2 regions of the Solibacillus sp. FSL K6-1554 genome follow, and region 2 is predicted to be linked to the other one. Evidence: riboswitches for the same ligand, from Rfam matches in the RefSeq annotation. Region 2 holds a riboswitch; the other holds the start of a gene.

Region 1 (9,218 bases), 780 kb from region 2:
CTAATTTAAATAAGAAGAATTCTGGTTCAGGTCCTAAGTTAAAGCTTGTAAAACCTAATTCCTCCATTTCTTTTAACATTCTTTTTAAGTTAGAGCGAGGATCCCCTTCAAAAGGAGAGCCGTCCGGACGTGCGATGTCACAAATTAGTCGGGCTACTTTCCCTTTTTCTGCAGTCCATGGGAAAATCATAAATGTATCTAGGTCCGGGCGCAAATACATGTCAGATTCTTCAATACGTACGAAGCCTTCAATTGAAGAACCGTCAAACATCATTTTGTTATCCAGTGCTTTGTCTAACTGACTTACCGGAATTTCAACATTTTTAATTGTTCCTAAAATATCGGTAAATTGCAGACGAATAAATTTAACATTTTTATCTGCTACAATTTTCTTAATGCTTTCTTTCGTTGTTTTGCTTGTTCCATTCACCATTACATTTGCCATACTTCAACACTCTCCTTTTTAGTTGGTCCTACTCAGTTTTATATTGAAAGAAACGCGATAAATCGCCTTGACGTAGCGATGTTTTTTGCATGCGCTGTGCCTGCAGCATTTCTTCACGCAATATAGTCCGCAATTCTGTATCTGTCACGCGTACCACGTCAGGTTTCTTTACATACTCTTTCGATCTCATTGCAAATACCTTTTTGACACCCGCCATATTAATGCCCTGGTCGAGTAACTCTCTTATTTCCAGCAATGCATCAATATCATCAAGAGAAAACATCCGGCGATTCCCTTCTGATCTGGCAGGGACGATTAGTTCATGTTCCTCATAATAGCGAATTTGTCTGGCCGTTAATTCCGTCAATTGCATAACCATGCTAATCGGCAGTAACGGCATAGCTCTTCGAAACTCTCGACTCATTATCTCGCCTCCCTCTTCTTACCATTTACTTTAAACCAATGTAATATCCCTTGTCAATTTAATGTTATAAAAACTAACATACGTTTTTTAGAACGATCTTATCGCATAATTCGAACATTCCCTTAAATGGTTTTATAATCCATGTTACGTTTCAGTACATATCCCGTAATTAAATGACGTAAAATTTCATTACTATATACATTGATGCTATTTTTTTTGCAAAAAAGTTGGTTAATTTACTCGTTGAAAAGTCATCTGGCCGAAATTCATGTATAATTATTACCATGCAAATTGAGGGGGAATTTTATGTCGAAGCAAGACATCGCAAAGTCAATCGGACAAAAAATCATTGTTATTATTGGCGGTTTAATCGCCGCTTATGGATTAGAAGCAGTATTAATACCAAATAACGTATCGGATGGCGGAATTACGGGGATTAGTATCGTTATTTCTCAGCTAACGCCAATATCATTAGGCCTGCTGATCGCCTTACTAAACATCCCGTTTATTTATTTAGGATATAAACAAATCGGAAAAACATTTGCTATCAATTCTGTTATCGGGATTGCATCATTAGCAATCGGTACTTCGCTTATGCACCATGTACCAACAATCATTACTGGCGATGCGTTGCTTATTACAGTTGTAGGGGGGATCATTTTAGGTATCGGTATGGGTTTAGCACTCCGCAATGGTGGGGCTCTCGACGGGATAGACATGCTTGCTGTGTTACTTTCCAGAAAACTCCCTTTTGGTACAAGTGATCTCATTCTATTTTTAAACTTTTTCGTTTTCATTATCGTTTCGTTTGTTTTCGGATTCAAAGGTGCCTTGCTATCAGCAATTGCGTACTATATTGCATCGAAAGTTATCATAATTGTAGAAGAAGGACTAAGCGGCTCTAAAACATACAAAATTATTACGAACGAGCCACTTAAAATGGTCGAAACGATCCGGGACCGCTTAGGACGAAGCGCCACATTCAATACGGTATACGGTGCTTACTCGCATCAGGAGTTCCAAGAAATCACTTGTGTAATTAACCGAATGGAGGAAAGCAAAATAAAAGGAATCATTCGTGAAATCGATCCGAATGCCTTTGTGACGGTGTACGAAGTAGTCGAAGTTAAAGGCGGAAACTTCAAAAAGCAAAATATCCACTAAAACAGAAAACGGGTGTGTAAAAGGAAATTTTTCCTATTACACACCCATTTTTTTAATTCGTATTTACTTCACCGCTGCGATTCGGAATACATAATCCGATAACAGCTCCAACTACAGCCGGTACAATCCATCCTAAGCCAATTGAATAAAGCGGCAAGTAGTCCGCATAGATCGTTGAAATAGATGACAACAAACTTACTTCAAATGCCGGTACACTACCGATCAATGCATTGTATCCATCAATTATACTAATAAAGAATACCAGCACAATCGCACCTGTAAATACAGGTTTTTTATAGTGAAACAACGGTCCTAAAAGTGCCAGGATTATTAACACAATTGCCAGCGGGTAAAGGAACATCAACACCGGAACCGCATATGTAATAATATTCGTTAACCCAAAGTTCGCAATGATAAAAGAAACAGCACATAGCATCACTACAAATGTCTTATAGCTGATTTTCGGAAACACTTCATGGAAAAACTCACTGCATGAAGTAATGAGCCCAATACTTGTTTTCAAACATGCAAGTACAATAATAATCGCCAACAAAATCGCACCGTATGAGCCGAAGTAATGATCAGCTACAGCCGCAAAAATTTGCCCACCATTTTCAAATGTACCAATAGCGGTTACACTTGATGCTCCCATGTAAGCAATCAGACCGTATATTAGCATCATTAATGCCATTGCAAAAATACCCGATTTCCAAGTCGCTTTTGCAATTTCTTTTTTATCTGTAATACCTGTCCGTTTAATCGCATGGATGACTACAATACCGAACGCAAGTGAAGCAAGTGCATCCATCGTATTATAGCCTTCTTTAAATCCTGTCATAAACGCCTCGTTAATATAAGCCCCAGCAGGCTCAACAAATTTCCCCATCGGAGAAAATAGACTAATTCCGATTAATAAAAATAAAAATATTAAAAAGGCTGGCGTTAAGTATTTTCCGATAATGTCCATTATTTTCGCCGGATTTAACGAAAAGTAAAAAACTATCGTGAAGAAAATAAAACTGAATACCGCTAGCCACAATGTTGCCTGTGAAGGATCGATAAACGGTTCAAATCCAACGACAAACGGTACGGTTGCTGTACGTGGAATTGCAAAAAACGGCCCGATTGTTAAATATAAAGCCAATGCAAAAAACAATCCAAACACTGGATGTACTTTACTTGCCAAATCACGCAATCCATTACTTCCCGACAATCCGATTGCCAGAATTCCTAAAAACGGCAAACCAATTGCCGTAACTAAAAAGCCAATTAGCGCAAACCAATAATTCGTTCCTGCCAATTGCCCCATTTGAATCGGAAATATTAAATTTCCCGCTCCAAAAAACATACCAAACAGCATCGTTCCGATTACTGCATAGGTTGAAAATGGTATTTTTTTGTCCATCATATTCTCTCCCAAGATGTCATTTCATGGTGTTTTAATGAAACGTCCTAATTTTCTTAACAATGTACAATATCATATCAGCCCTATAACAGAATGACAATAGTAATAGTAAATATAAAAGGAGCGGTGTCATAAAGTTAACACTTTTACGACATCGCTCCAAATTTTATTATTTAATTAAGCTAAATATTGTCGGCGCTGATTTTCAATCCATACACGCATTGTACGGTAAAGCATCGTCACGACAACAATCATCATAATTCCTTTGACAATATTAAATGGTAAAATACCCAGTACGATCGTTTCGTACATATTATATTCGAAGCCTAGTAAGTACGTATACAGCGGTAAGAACGCCACATAATTTAATGCTGCCATTCCTAGTGACATAACAACCGTAGAAACCACTAAGCCTGTCATCAACCCTTTTGCAGAAGGGAATTTTTTATAAATATAGTAAGCTGGTAAAATGAATAAGACACCTGTAGCAAAGTTTGCCATATGGCCTACCGGAATTCCTTCAGGAGCCCCTGTGTAAATCCAGTCAAGCACATTTTTGACAAGTTCAACTAGAATACCCGCAACAGGACCCATTGTAATTGCCGCAATCAATGCTGGCACATCACTGAAATCAATTTGTAAAAACACTGGGAACCATGGTAGTGGGAAGTTTAACAACATTAGAACAAATGAAACTCCACTCAGCATTGCGATTGTTACGAATGACCGTAACTTTAAACTTCTTTTTTGCATATAAATCTCTCCTCTTTGCTGATTCCATCTCGCAAGAAGAAAGGACGTATCAAATCATTTCATGAAAAAACCCTTATACTCAAATAGAGCATAAGGGAGAAATAGGCACACTTAAATAAAGGGTCTATCAGTGCATTTGCAGCAATTCCTGATTTTTGTATACGAAAAAATATTCCGCAACAAATAAGGAACTTGAAAATAAGTACTGCAAAGCACGGCATTTTCAAAAAAATGACGACCGTACCTTCACCTTCTCCCATCCAGACTATACTGTCGGCTTTGGAATCGCACCAAATCCTGCACACAAAAGTGGCTCGCGGGCTCGAAAAGTTTGACATAACTTCCTCCAAGTAAATGGTCAGAGGTTATCACTTTTATTACCGCCGGTCGGGAGTTACACCCTGCCCCGAAGATGAATCAATATGAAATTATGTAACAATTACCTTGCTACAATTCTTATTATATATAAAAAAAAGGAATTGTAAAGCCCATTGCTTACAATTCCTAGTAAATTAATTTGGATTATTGAAATTCATAATGGATACGATTTGCAGCAATCGGCTTCTCCACTGGTTTTGTGAAATCAAAACCGCCCCATTGTTCCTGTACAATATTTTCGAATTTGACTTGTTTATCAAAACTTGCCGCTGTCATTATTAACCCTTCAATCATTCGCATTGCTTGTGCAGGCTCGTAATTCTCCAAGTTTAAAGGCTCTTCAAATGTAATCGTAACGACTGATTCAGCGTCTTCAACTTTTAAATATACACCTGGCAATATAACCGTTCTATATATATCGTTCGCTTCCACCGTCATATTTTTGATTGCTTCTTCGACATTTGTAAAGCTCATTCGGAAATTCGGACTTAAATATACCGCCCCATTGCGCATCTGATACATAAAATAATTATATTGAGCGTTCTCATCATTTAATAGAAACGGCTCATTTACATCGCCAATATGATCGAAGTAAATTGGTTTTCCGGAGATATTTTCTATTTGCACTTCCGTATATGCATCACTGAAAGTATCGACAAGTGAACCAAGATAATTCGATAAGGAAGCTGTTCCTGCATCATATTGGTGACCCTCCGGCAATATGTGAACTAGCGTGTTCCCTTCTTCTCGCAATTCACCCTTGTAAGGATGATATTCATTAAACCCGAGCGACTGTTCATCAAGCAACGGACTGAATGTATTATAAAGTTCCAGCTTTGACGGATTTTCTGTACCTGTTTTTTCGGCAACAACTTCATTTGGAATCAATATGCTCACTGGTACGCTTTCTGCATCATCCCCTGCAAGACCAATTTCTAATAATGTGTTGTCGGCAAGCTCATTTTCATAAACTAACGTTTGCTCCGGTTGAGCTTCCGTCGTAAAACTATTAATCATGGAGCGCTCATTTTGTGTAGACGCATCTTCTTTTGCACTCATCGTCATATTTTCTTCCGTTTCTGGAGTCTGAATGTCAAATGTTTCATTTTGCATTGTGACGGACTCATTATTCCCTATAAATTGTGCGCTGATTAAAACAATAATAAATATTGATGCAATCGAAACGAATAACGGTGTCCAACGGATGCCTTTTTGATTGTTTTGCTGTATATGAGGCGGATCTTCATTAAATGCTCCATCATCCTTTAATCGATTAAATACCTCATCTTTTGAACGATGATCGGTTACTTTCGGTGCTTTTTTCAGAAAAAGTTCAATCTCTTTTTCATCCCAATGCTCCTTTTTCATAATGGATTCGCCTCCCTTCCTTCTTGCTCTTCCAATAGCAGCCGCAGATTCTTTAAAGCACGGTGCTGTGTCGTTTTAACTTTGCCGGGCGTCCACCCTAAAATTTCAGCTGTTTCCTGGATGGACAGTTCTTGAATAAAACGCATAATAATAACCATTTTCTGATCTCCTGAACATTCTTCCAATGCAACCAATAATTGATGGAGCTGATCATTTAATTCGGTAAATTGTTCAGGTGAAGGGATTGGGCTTACGAGTTGCTCTGTCTCCCAATCAAATGCTGTAAATGCATGCTTATCACGTACTTGTTTTTTTCTAAAATGATCGATCGCTACATTTTTTGCTATTGAAAACAGCCAGGTCTTTTCAGAGCTTTTCCCTTCGAAACGGTCGTATGATTTTAATACACGAACATACACTTCATGGGCAAGATCCTCAGCTGTGGTACGGTCTTTTACTAAGTAGAACAAAAAATTAAAAACATCCTGATGATACGTATCGTATAATCGATGGAAAATGGATTGCTGCACCCATCCCACCTCCATTCACGTAATTTGTCGTTTTCGAAACAAAAAAGTTACAATAATCATCCGTTTATAAACGAACTAGTCAATTAAAAAGAAAAGTTTATCACTTTGAGCGATTCAAAATGATAAACTTTTTCATACTCATTATTCCATTACCCCATTTTTTTAAGGTAATGGCAAGTAAAATGTAAAGGTTGTACCTTGCTGTTCGACACTATCAACAGAAATTCTTCCGTTATGTGCTTCCACAATATTTTTCGTAATGGCCAGACCTAAACCCGTTCCGCCTTTTGAGCGAGTACGTGCTTTATCAGCTTTGTAGAACCGTTCGAATACATATGGCAAATCATCTTGAGGAATGCCTTGCCCTGTATCGCTCACTTGAATTTTTGCGTAATTTTGCTCATTTATCATTGAAACAGTCACGGATCCATCGGCTGGTGTATGGCGAATCGCATTATCAATTAAGTTCGTTAACACTTGCTCGATGCGGTCCTCATCAATCGAAATAAGCGTTTCGTCCGAAAAGTCTGTTTCAATCTGCAGTTGCACATGCTTTTCTTTCGCTGTTTGGTCAAACTTATGTGTCATTCTTTCAATAACTGTAACTAATGGTACTTCTTCCTTATACAGGGTCATATGTCCCGATTCCATCCGCGCCAAGTCAAGTAAATCTGTTACAAGACGACTCATACGCTGTGATTCATCATATATTACACGGATCATATCTATACGTTCTTCCTCTGTTGTCACAACCCCATCAATAATCGCCTCTGAATAGCCTTGTAGCATCGCGATTGGTGTCCGAAGTTCATGTGAAACATTGGCGATAAAATCTGATTTCAGCTTTTCCAGTTTTGTTTCCTCGGTTTTATCTCGTATAACAGCGACTGCCCCACGAATGGAGTCCCTGCTGTACAGCGGACTAATCGTTATACTGTAATAGGATTTGCCCATTTCAAACTCTTCGTCCAACTGATCTTCAAAATTCAAAACATGATCAAGCATTTGGTAAAGTTCATCAGGTATCGGCTTGGAGCTGTCCAATCCTTTTTCGACGAACCATTTTTGCAGTAGCCGCTCTGCAGGAGGATTGCTCACTAAAATCGTTTTATCACGATTAAATGTAATAACGGAATCGGTCATCGATGTTAAAATACTCGATAATTGTTCTTTTTCCTGGTTGATCACTTCCAAATGATGCTTCAATTGGCGACCCATCTGGTTAAACGCAACGGCAAGCTGACCAATTTCATCATTTTGCTTCGTTTCAATTTTAGAATCGAAACGTCCCTTTGCCAATTCGAATGCATGCTCTCTCATTTTACGCAATGGAAGCGTTATTTTAGAAGATAGGAAAAATGCAAAAATTGTCGTCAATATAAATGCGATGGCTGCAGCTATAACAACAATTTTCGTTGTTTCATTACTTGTCTGGTGTAACGCATCGGGATTTTTGTATATAAAAACGGCCCCATGTAAGTCTTCAACACTTTTCAGTGGGAAACCTAATACAATATAATTGGTGTCACTCGCATCTTCTTCCCGATTTGAAGGCAGCTTCAGTTCCTCTACTATCGGCTCTGATGATGCATATACTTCTTCAAATGCTTTACTGCTTATGATTTTTTGCTGAATTTCTTCTTTATTGATTCCTTCTTGTCTTGCATACAATATTTCATCTGAATTTTTGGCGATAAGTACATTTGTTGTTTCCGTTAATAATTCCGAAATAATCGCAAACTGCTTATCATCGATTTCTTCCTCATCGATAATGCTCGCAATAGCTGCGGCTGTTTGCCTTAATGAAGCCTCGGACTGCTCGTTATGATAGTTTTCAAGAAACTCCAACATGAAAATGGTGAAAATAAACAGGACAAATGAAACGAGAAGCAAAATGGTTCCCCATAGCTTCCCGACAATACTTGTTGCTATTCTAATCATTTACGACCTCGAATTTATAGCCTACTCCCCAAACCGTTACAATCATTTTCGCTGCATTTTCAGAGACACGGTTCAATTTTTCACGCAGGCGCTTTACATGTGTATCAACTGTGCGCAGATCACCAAAGAAATCATAATGCCAAACTTCTTTTAATAATTGCTCACGGTCGAAAACTTTATCGGGTGATTTCGCCAAAAAGTATAATAATTCGTATTCTTTCGGTGTTAAATTTACTTCCGTTCCATCTGCTGTCACTCGATGTGCATCATGATCAATTGTTAAATGCGGGAACACAACTAGATCTTTAGATGATGAAGAATTTGAAACAGGTGAAAATACTGCTGAACGTCGTAATATTGCTTTTACACGCAACACGACTTCTCGCGGACTAAATGGTTTCACAATATAATCATCCGCACCAAGCTCAAATCCTTGTACACGGTTTGCTTCTTCACCTTTTGCCGTCAACAATATAATAGGCGTTGTTTTCTTTTCGCGCAGTTCAGCACAAACTTCCAAACCATCTTTTTCAGGCATCATAATATCCAACAAAATACAATGATAATCTTTTTCAAGTGCCATCGAAAGTGCTTGTTCTCCATTTTCCGCTTCTTCTACTAAATAGCCCTCACGCTCTAAATACATTTTTAACAAACGACGAATTCGATCCTCGTCATCCACTATCAACACAGAAATATTTTCAGACACTGGTGTTGCCCCTTTCAAAACTCTATTTCTCTTCTCTATTGTACCTTTTTAGTGAACGATTGAAAAGAAAAGCCCAATCATTGTGATTGAACTTTTCGAAC
Region 2 (9,218 bases):
TATTAATCTTAACGTCGAAGTTTGAAGTGCGAGACGGCGCAATTTATATGAAGCAATCTAAAGCATTTCCATTCATATTAGTGGGATTACTTGTACTACGTATTATTTTGAAATTAATATTTGCCGATACATTTGATGTCGGTGAACTGGCCGGTATGTTCTTTATCTTGGCTTTCTCTATGATTTTGCCGTGGCGAATCGGTATGCTTATTAAATATAAGAAGCTTGAAAAATCGCATATTATCGCATAAAAAAGACTGTCTCTAAAAGTTTTATACTTTTAAAGACAGTCTTTTTCGTTTTACGTCTCAAATAAATGATCATAATTTGTCGTATCAATTCTCATTTCATCGAGCTTTTTACGTAAAAACTTATGGTCGCGCTTTGGCGAAGCGATAATATAGCCACGAATAATTAAGTCCAAGTCGATTTTTGTGGCACGTTCATTCAGGGCGATTTCACCGATTTTACCGGCAATCTTTTCTTTGGCAACTTGCCGGAATAACTCTGGTACAGGACTGACAAGCTCGGTAAGTAATTGTTTTTCATCTTCACCCCATAGATGAATCGTTTTATCTAAGTATATGTTTTGCCAATCTAAATCCGATTTACCATCCTGTTTCGGCAGGGCCTTCAAAAACTTGCGGAACATAAAAAAGCCGCCAATCCCCATAAGCGAAATCAATACTACAACCCAAAATAAAATAAACCATAAAAACCAGCCATCTAAGCCCACAATGTTCACCTCATTACTTAATATTGTCTACGAAATTTCTTCTACTAATCTATTGGTGATAAACCTCATTATTGTCTATTATATAAGTTTTTGTAATTTTTTTCATCGTCATTGTCCCTTTTTTCTGTAAATCATGACATATATAGGGCAAGGAGGTGAGAAACATGAATGAATTTGGATTTTTATCTGCGACGTTGACAGTTTATTATCAGACAGGGCTTGATGAATTTAATGAGCCAATGATTAAAAGTTCCACATTCCGTAACTTGGAAAGAAACGCAACAGCCCAGCAGCTGTACACAGTTGGGACAACAATCGTCGGCTTAACAGATTACGATTATATCGAATCTGTGAAAACGCAGAAAGAAACGATTACAGCTTAATCAAGTGTAAAGAAAAGGAGGTGAGCTTATGGCACAAGTTTTACAATTAACATTTGCCAACATTGCAGGAAGCACAATGACGATCAATATTAATGATCCTAAGCCGAATTTAACGGAGGCAGAAGTGAATGCAGCGATGCAAACAATTATTGATCAGGCGGTATTTTCGAAAGACGGATTTTTGTTCAATGTAAAAAAATCTGCGCGTATTGTTGAGCGTAATGTAACAGCAATTGAACTGATCAGCTAATAGCAAGGCCGGCGAAGTGTGATACTTTGCCGGCTTCTTTAAATAAAAATGGAGGGATTATAATGGACCAGTGGATTGCCATTCTTCAGGAAGTAACGTTTCCGATCTTTATATCTTTTTATTTACTGTATCGGATAGAAACAAAACTTGAAGCGATTCATACAGCACTCGTATCATTGCATCATCCTGCAGATAGAGCGTGAGAAACTCTTCACAATGTTGACACACGTCCTTTCTTCCAATAACTATTGAGAATATACTAAATATTGGGTAAGATGAGAGTAATGTTCAAAGAGTGGAGAGAGAGAAATGAAAACGAAAAACATAGTATTCGCACTTATGCTCTTGGCAGCAACTGTACTTACAGCATGCAGCAATTATCAGTTTAAACCGACGACCAACTTTGAAATTAGCGAGTTTACGATGACCGATCACCGTAACAATGAAGTGACACGGGACAGCCTAAAAGGGGAACCATGGCTTGCAATGTTCATCTTCACAAGCTGTACAACAATTTGCTCGCCAATGACAATGAATATGACCCGTGTCCAGGATCATCTCGAGAAAAAAGGGCTGGAAGATTATAAAATTGTCGCGTTTTCCGTTGATCCGGACTACGACACACCGGCGCGTTTGACAGAATATTTATCGCGCCATACACCAGTAGATGAATCAAAATGGCATATGCTGACAGGATACGATCAAAAATTTATTGAGCAGTTTGGCAGAAACTCATTTAAAACACCTGTCCAGTCGATTGAAGGGAACGATCAAGTTATCCATGCCGATACATTTTTCCTAGTGGATGAAAAAGGAATCGCCGTGAAAAACTATTCAGGCTATGGCACTGGCGAAGATGGTGTTCCATATGAAACGATTGCGAGTGATATGGAAGCACTCATTGACGAACGTCTAAATTAATAGTGAAATGAAAGATTAACTTGCGAAAAAAGTGTAGCTGCTTTTTAAGCAAGTTTTTTTATGGAGTGAGGGCTTTTCTAATAAAAAATAAACTGTGCTAATAAAACCGCATATTTTCTAATAAGTTGCGGATTTTCTAATAATGGAGCTGGATATGCTAATATCAGTTCCTGATTAGCTAATAAGCACGCCAACTTTTCTAATTTCACCTGCAGAAGTGCTAATATAAATAAATTTCTTCTAATAAAAGTAATCAAAAAAAATGCGAAATGCCGATAATGTAACATTTCGCACCTTGATTATATTCTCGTTAAAAAGTCCCTTTAAATTTCCCGGGTTTTACGACATAGCCTTCAATAATAAACCCGCAATCGGTACAAATAATGTACTCGATATTGCATCCTAAACTTAATTTATTAACAGGTGACATAACACTGTACCCGCTATGTTTTCCTCTACCTAATTCCGTACCGCCACATTTTGGACATTCTTTAATGTTTGTCATCTCCATCACCCTTTCGAAAAAAATTAATCCGCCACAATGTCAAGTTCTGGCAGCTTTTCATCCTTCTTTTCCTGTAAACGATTCGTATATTTTTGAACAATTACGTTGATGTAAAAGAACATCCCCATGACAATTCCGGAAAATACCCAACTTGCTACACGTTTATAAATCAGCATATCCCCATAACTGTCAATTCCGTATTTCCGTAGCAAAAAGACCGTAATTCCTGCCATAACAAGTCCTCGAATAATGAAAACAATCTGGATCAGCTGAAACCATCCGAAAATCCCTTTTTGAAAGAACAAAGCTTTACTGTCCTTTCGTGCATAGCCTTGCAAATATGCAAAATCAATTGCAACATACAAAGGAAAAGGCTTTTTTATAATAAATAAAATTACATAGAGAAATGTGTAAAAAAGACCTAAATAAACATTATTCCAAATCATTTGCTCCGCTGAACCTGACAATAAATCTAACGTAGTACCTATAAGCATCGAGCCTAAAATAAACAAGCCCGTCACATTAAACTGCCGATCCTTAGCAAAGCGGTAAACAGTATAAATTATCCCGGGAACAGTGGACAGCAGCATCGCAGCATAGTCACCAAAAGGCTCTCGGCCAAACTTCCATATTGCATAGGGTAAAGCTGCATAAAACAGTAGTTCTAGAAAGATAAGATATTTATTCGACTGTGAATTATTCGCCATAAAAGCCTCCATTATCGTTAAAAAGGTATTTGTTTTTTATATTACTGAAGATTATCCGACACTATATTTTATTCGAATTAAAACTTAAAAAAAGCAACCAAGCAATGAGAAACAATTAAAATCAGCTTGCAATAACTCCTTTCTATTTTCTGTTATATTATGTATATTATTCTACATATTACCATTAGTAAAGTTTCAAAATATTAATTTGATAGAGGGGTAGATGTAAAAAGATTGAGGGAACAAAAAGTAAGTAAGTGCTAAAATACTATTAGCTTTTTAATTTATTTATGTTACAATAACTTTCAAATAAAATAATTTCCTTCGGGGTCGGGTGAAATTCCCAATCGACGGTGATGAGTTAATCTCTAAGCCCGTGAGCCACTTTTTTGTGTGCAGGATTTTGGTGCAAATCCAAAGCCGACAGTTATAGTCTGGATGGGAGAAGGAATGGCAACACATTTTTAAAATTTTTTGATTTTTAATGTGGTTTTTTGCTATACACTTTTCCTGTCGCGCCTTGTGACGGGATTTTTTTATTTCCAATGAAAAATAATTTCCTTCGGGGTCGGGTGAAATTCCCAATCGACGGTGATGAGTAATCTCTAAGCCCGTGAGCCACTTTTGTGTGCAGGATTTGGTGCAAGTCCAAAGCCGACAGTTATAGTCTGGATGGGAGAAGGAAGCAATGTCAGCAGTTTTTTGAAAATTATCTTCAAAAAGCTTATTTGATGATGCTCAATTTTCCTCTCATCGAACTCCGACTTCAATCGGGGTTCTTTTTTATTATTAAAAAGAGGTGAGCAGGATGTTTACAGGAATCATTGAAGAACTTGGAACGGTTGAAACGATCAGCCAGTCCACACAAGCGATGGAACTAGCCATTCGCGCAAGCAAAATTTTAGAGGATGTCCAACTCGGGGACAGTATTGCCGTTAACGGTGTCTGTTTGACTGTAAAGCATTTCTCGCCAACCGTATTTTTGGCGGATGTTATGCCGGAAACCGTCAAAGCAACCAGCCTCCAGCAATTAGCAGCAGGTATGCCTGTCAATTTGGAACGGGCAATGTCGGCGAATGGTCGTTTTGGCGGACATATTGTATCGGGCCACGTGGATGGGATTGCGACAATTCAACGGAAAAGACCGGTCGCCAATGCAGTTTATATTGATCTGGCAATGGAAAAGCATTTGATTGCAGAATGCATCAAGAAAGGCTCGATTACTGTAGACGGTACGAGTTTAACGATTTTTGAGGTGACAGACACATTCATTACCATTTCCTTAATCCCTCATACGTATGAGCAGACTGTACTAGGCTATAAAAAGCCAGGAGATGTTGTGAACATTGAAACAGATCTAATCGGAAAATATGTAAAAAAACATTTACAAAATCAAACGGGAAGTACGATTACAATGGACTTTTTGCAACGTACTGGATTTTAAAGGAGTGGTGATATATGAATACGATTGAAGAAGCAATTCAGGCATTGAAAAACGGTGAGATTATTATTGTGTCAGATGACGAGAACCGTGAAAATGAAGGGGATTTTCTTGTGTTAGGAGAATTCGCTACACCGGAAAATATTAATTTTATGGCGCTTTATGGAAGAGGGTTAATTTGTACACCAATTTCATCTGCAATTGCAGAAAAGCTTTCCCTTCATCCAATGGTGCAAAGCAATACCGATACATATCAAACGGCTTTTACGATTAGTATCGATCATATCCATACAACGACAGGTATAAGTGCATTTGAACGTTCTAAAACGATGTTAGCATTGCTGGATCCAGCAACAAAACCGGAGCATTTTCATCGTCCGGGCCATGTATTCCCCCTCATTGCAAAACAGGGGGGCGTGTTGGAACGTAGAGGGCATACGGAAGCAGGCGTTGACCTGGCAAAGCTTTGCGGTTCAAATGAAGTCGCGGTCATCTGTGAAATTATGAACGAAGATGGTTCAATGGCCCGCATGCCGCAGCTCGAAAAGCTAGCACAAAAACATAAACTGAAATTTATTACAATCGAAGACTTAGTTCAATATATAAAATTAACTACCGTATCGGTATAAAAAGGAGCAATTAAAATGGGAAAAACATTTGAAGCACAATTAGTCGGAACAGATTTGAAAATCGGAATTGTCGTTGGGCGATTCAATGAATTTATTAATGATAAGTTATTAAGCGGTGCACTGGATGGTTTAAAACGTCACGGTGTTGACGAAGCAAACATTGATACAGCATGGGTGCCAGGTGCTTTTGAAGTACCGTTTGTTGCAAAAAAAATGGCTGAAACAAATAATTATGATGCAGTAATCGGTTTAGGTACGGTCATTCGCGGATCAACTACACATTACGACTATGTATGTAACGAAGCAGCAAAAGGAATTGCCAAAGCAGGCTTGGATACAGGGGTTCCGGTAATTTTCGGTATTGTCACAACAGAAAATATCGAACAGGCGATTGAACGCGCTGGTACAAAAGCGGGTAATAAAGGCTACGACAGCGCAATGTCCGCTATTGAAATGGCAAACTTGAATAAGATGTTTTAAGAATGCTTAGTGCTGACCACTCCAACATGTTGGAGTGGTTTTTCGTTTTCTTTTAATAACAAGTTTACAAATTATTCCCTGTCGTTTACTATTATGTCAGACGATATATCGCATGACATAATAGTTGGAGGAATGAATATGTCTTATAATGGCGGGCCAATGACTGAAGCAATGTACTACGTATTATTGGCGTTAATGCGTCCAAATCATGGCTATCAATTAATGCAGTCCATTACAGAAGTATCAAAAGGCCGTTTAACAATGGGGCCCGGAACGTTATATGGTGTCCTATCACGAATGCAAAAAGACGGATTAATCGCTTTGGCAAAAGACGATGGGCGGCGAAAAATATATGAAATTACGAAAGAAGGCGAGCATGCATTAAGAATAGAATATGCTCGTCTAAAATCTCTGATTTTCGACAGCAGTATATTAGAGGAGGGAAACGATGACTAAAATGGTGCGCAAAATCCGACCAACCAACTACTGGCGAATTGGAGAACACGAAAGCTGGTTTTCGGATATGTCGTTACAGGGGCTCCACCTTCATAAAATGGGAACAAATTTAGCCCATTTTAAAAAAGGTGACCCGAAGCGAATTGAATACCGGATTGAAGTGACAGATAGGAAATTAATTACCAATGCAAATTGATCTGTACGAGGAAAACGGCTGGAAGTATGTCACAAGCCATCAATGGTTTCATGTTTTCTCTTCACCAACTGAAAACAATGCACCCGAAATCCATACAGATTCTGCAGAACAGGCATTTACGTTACAGCGGCTAAGTAAAAAACTCGTATTTAATTTAGTATGGATTTCTCTTGTAGTGGCCCTGATTCTAGGTATGCTTTTGGCAATGTGGTTTTTGGATGGAGCACCTGTATTACGTTTAGTTGAAGGATATGTCGTACAGCAAAGTATCCTTACTCTCGTCTATATTCACTATGTTTTTTACGCCATAAGAGCTTTATTGGCGATTAAAGAATTGAAAAAAAGTTTAAATGAAGGCAAAGCCATCAACCATCATGCCCCTTGGAAAAAAAGTTTGCGAAAAAATGGTGTATTTTCGGTTGTCTTTATAGGGATTATTCTCGTAAGCGGCTTAATTATGCCACTTTACCAATTAAAAAAAATGGATAACTATACACTTCCAAAGAATGATGAAAACTTGCCGTTTGTTCGTTTAGCCGATATCGAACAAAATCCACAGCTAATCCGGGATGAATATTATACAGATGAAATCGATTGGGCAAACCGTTATTCAACAAATTGGAGTATCTTTGCACCCGTTCAGTTTGAGACCGACGAAAGTGGAATAATTAAGGATGAAATGTGGTTAGATAAAAGTGGTACATACTCACCGAGCGTTTCTACTAAAATATACAATTTAACATTTCAGGCGTTCGCTAAACCATTGCTGTCTGACTTGATGGAGTGGCATACATACGGAGATGAAAGGGAAAGTTTCATAGAAAGGAAACACCCTGGCTTTGATCACCTTATTACTCGCGAGGATGAAGAATGGAAACAATTAGTTGCATCAAAAGATAAGGTGGTAATGTATATACGTTATTACGGATATGCAGAGCTTGATGTTCTAGTGGAGAATGCAGCTCAGAAAATATTGCTGCTTGCGGATAGTTAGTTCCAAGCGGTGTAAAAGGCAATCTTACATGGGTAGGGTTGCCTTTTTGCTGTGAAAAATTTTAATTTTTTTATTTCGTCAGGGAGTGCTGAAATAGATTCCAGGTCCTTATTTTTTATTTACAAACAATCCCTTCTATTCTATTGTTAGGTAAGACTTACAAGGAGGTAGAGCGATGGCAGAAATAGTACGTAGAATAAGACCAAGGCAGTATTGGCGTATCAAGGAACATGAATGCTGGTTTTCAGATATGTCCGAGCAAGGGCTGCATTTTTATGAGATTGGTACTCATTTTGCAAAGTTTAAGAAAGGTGATCGCAAACAAATGGATTACCGGCTGGAACTGGCAAAAAGCAAATATATATCGAGTGAAAAAATTCGGTTATACGAAGAAAGCGGCTGGGACTATATTGCGAGTGACCGCAATTTTCACGTATTTGCAGCACCGACTGAACGTAAAGCAAATGAACCTCCGATAGATCGGGAAGAGCAAATAACTGTGGCAAATGCTCTTTTCAAGAAGACATTGATAAGTTTCATCTTTATATTATTCGCTTTGGCAGCTCTTTTTTGGCTTATAGGCAGCCTTTGGTTTACAGACGATACACCAATATTAACATTAATTGAAGGCAATTTGTTTGGCACGATGTTTCTTTATTTATTAAACATATTTTACTTATTCTCCATGGGAATGGGGCTACTAGGTATTGCACGCATACAACGCGATTTGAAAGAGGGGAGTCCTGATGGTCGGCCAAAACCATGGGAGAATTTTTATCGTAATAACATAATAACTTATGTAATGACTTTGGCTATATCATTAATTGCCGTTTGCATTCCATTTTACCAGTTGTTGCATTTAGGTACGGTTACATTACCAAAAGAAGATACAACACTGCCGTTTGTCAGGCTTGCAGCAATCGAAAATGCTTCACATCTTGAACGTGATGTTTTTATAATTGATGGAGAAGATTGGAGAAACAGTTACTCGGAAAACTGGAGTATAGTTGCTCCTGTGCAATATAAAATGAAGGAAAATTTTATTGAAAAGAAAGGGCAATGGTCTGACCCGAACAACAGTTACAACCCTGGTATCTCGGCTGAAATTTACCGGTTAAGCTTTCACTCCCTTGTTGCACCATTGGTTGATGACTTAATCACTGAGCATACGTTTGATGATGAAGCAGAATTATTTACGGAAAGAGAGCATGACGGATTTGATCAATTACTTATGCGCCAAAGTGACCAAAACAAAGAATTCATCTTCGTAAAAGAACAGGTGGTCATGTATATAGACTACTCGGGGAAAGTTGAGGCGGATGTCATTATCGGGAATGCTGCCGAGAAAATTAGGTTGTTAACGGAGAACTGATTGCTGATCCAGATTTTCTAATAAAATTATAAATCATCTAATATCGATTTGACATTTTCTAATAAGTTATCGGTTTTCTAATATATTTAGCAATTGTGAGGTTAGTATAAAAAATGGACACGTCTTAAGAGACACTTTAAGATTAAGA

What was found. Region 2 has a riboswitch for FMN ahead of ribE (riboflavin synthase). Riboswitches for the same ligand answer to the same signal wherever they lie in the genome.
Region 1: another riboswitch for FMN. It lies ahead of MHB58_RS06335 (ECF transporter S component); the one in region 2 lies ahead of ribE (riboflavin synthase).

What each region holds. Positions count from the first base shown of each region.
Region 1 covers NZ_JBBOSS010000001.1:1,316,602-1,325,819, reverse strand. Annotated here, with positions in the region: gene glnA (type I glutamate--ammonia ligase) at 1-433, opposite strand, end outside; gene MHB58_RS06350 (MerR family transcriptional regulator) at 474-869, opposite strand; gene MHB58_RS06345 (YitT family protein) at 1,176-2,033, shown strand; gene brnQ (branched-chain amino acid transport system II carrier protein) at 2,086-3,438, opposite strand; gene MHB58_RS06335 (ECF transporter S component) at 3,616-4,191, opposite strand; FMN riboswitch at 4,436-4,609, opposite strand; gene MHB58_RS06330 (hypothetical protein) at 4,714-5,937, opposite strand; gene sigX (RNA polymerase sigma factor SigX) at 5,934-6,467, opposite strand; gene MHB58_RS06320 (ATP-binding protein) at 6,630-8,408, opposite strand; gene MHB58_RS06315 (response regulator transcription factor) at 8,401-9,117, opposite strand.
Region 2 covers NZ_JBBOSS010000001.1:2,094,949-2,104,166, reverse strand. Annotated here, with positions in the region: gene MHB58_RS10285 (CcdC family protein) at 1-251, shown strand, start outside; gene MHB58_RS10280 (DUF2621 domain-containing protein) at 302-736, opposite strand; gene MHB58_RS10275 (DUF1659 domain-containing protein) at 901-1,119, shown strand; gene MHB58_RS10270 (DUF2922 domain-containing protein) at 1,148-1,369, shown strand; gene MHB58_RS10265 (YvrJ family protein) at 1,432-1,572, shown strand; gene MHB58_RS10260 (SCO family protein) at 1,679-2,290, shown strand; gene MHB58_RS10255 (hypothetical protein) at 2,601-2,795, opposite strand; gene MHB58_RS10250 (VC0807 family protein) at 2,819-3,502, opposite strand; FMN riboswitch at 3,819-3,956, shown strand; FMN riboswitch at 4,057-4,190, shown strand; gene ribE (riboflavin synthase) at 4,311-4,946, shown strand; gene ribB (3,4-dihydroxy-2-butanone-4-phosphate synthase) at 4,961-5,572, shown strand; gene ribH (6,7-dimethyl-8-ribityllumazine synthase) at 5,588-6,052, shown strand; gene MHB58_RS10230 (PadR family transcriptional regulator) at 6,191-6,508, shown strand; gene MHB58_RS10225 (DUF2812 domain-containing protein) at 6,501-6,704, shown strand; gene MHB58_RS10220 (DUF2812 domain-containing protein) at 6,694-7,698, shown strand; gene MHB58_RS10215 (DUF2812 domain-containing protein) at 7,874-9,070, shown strand.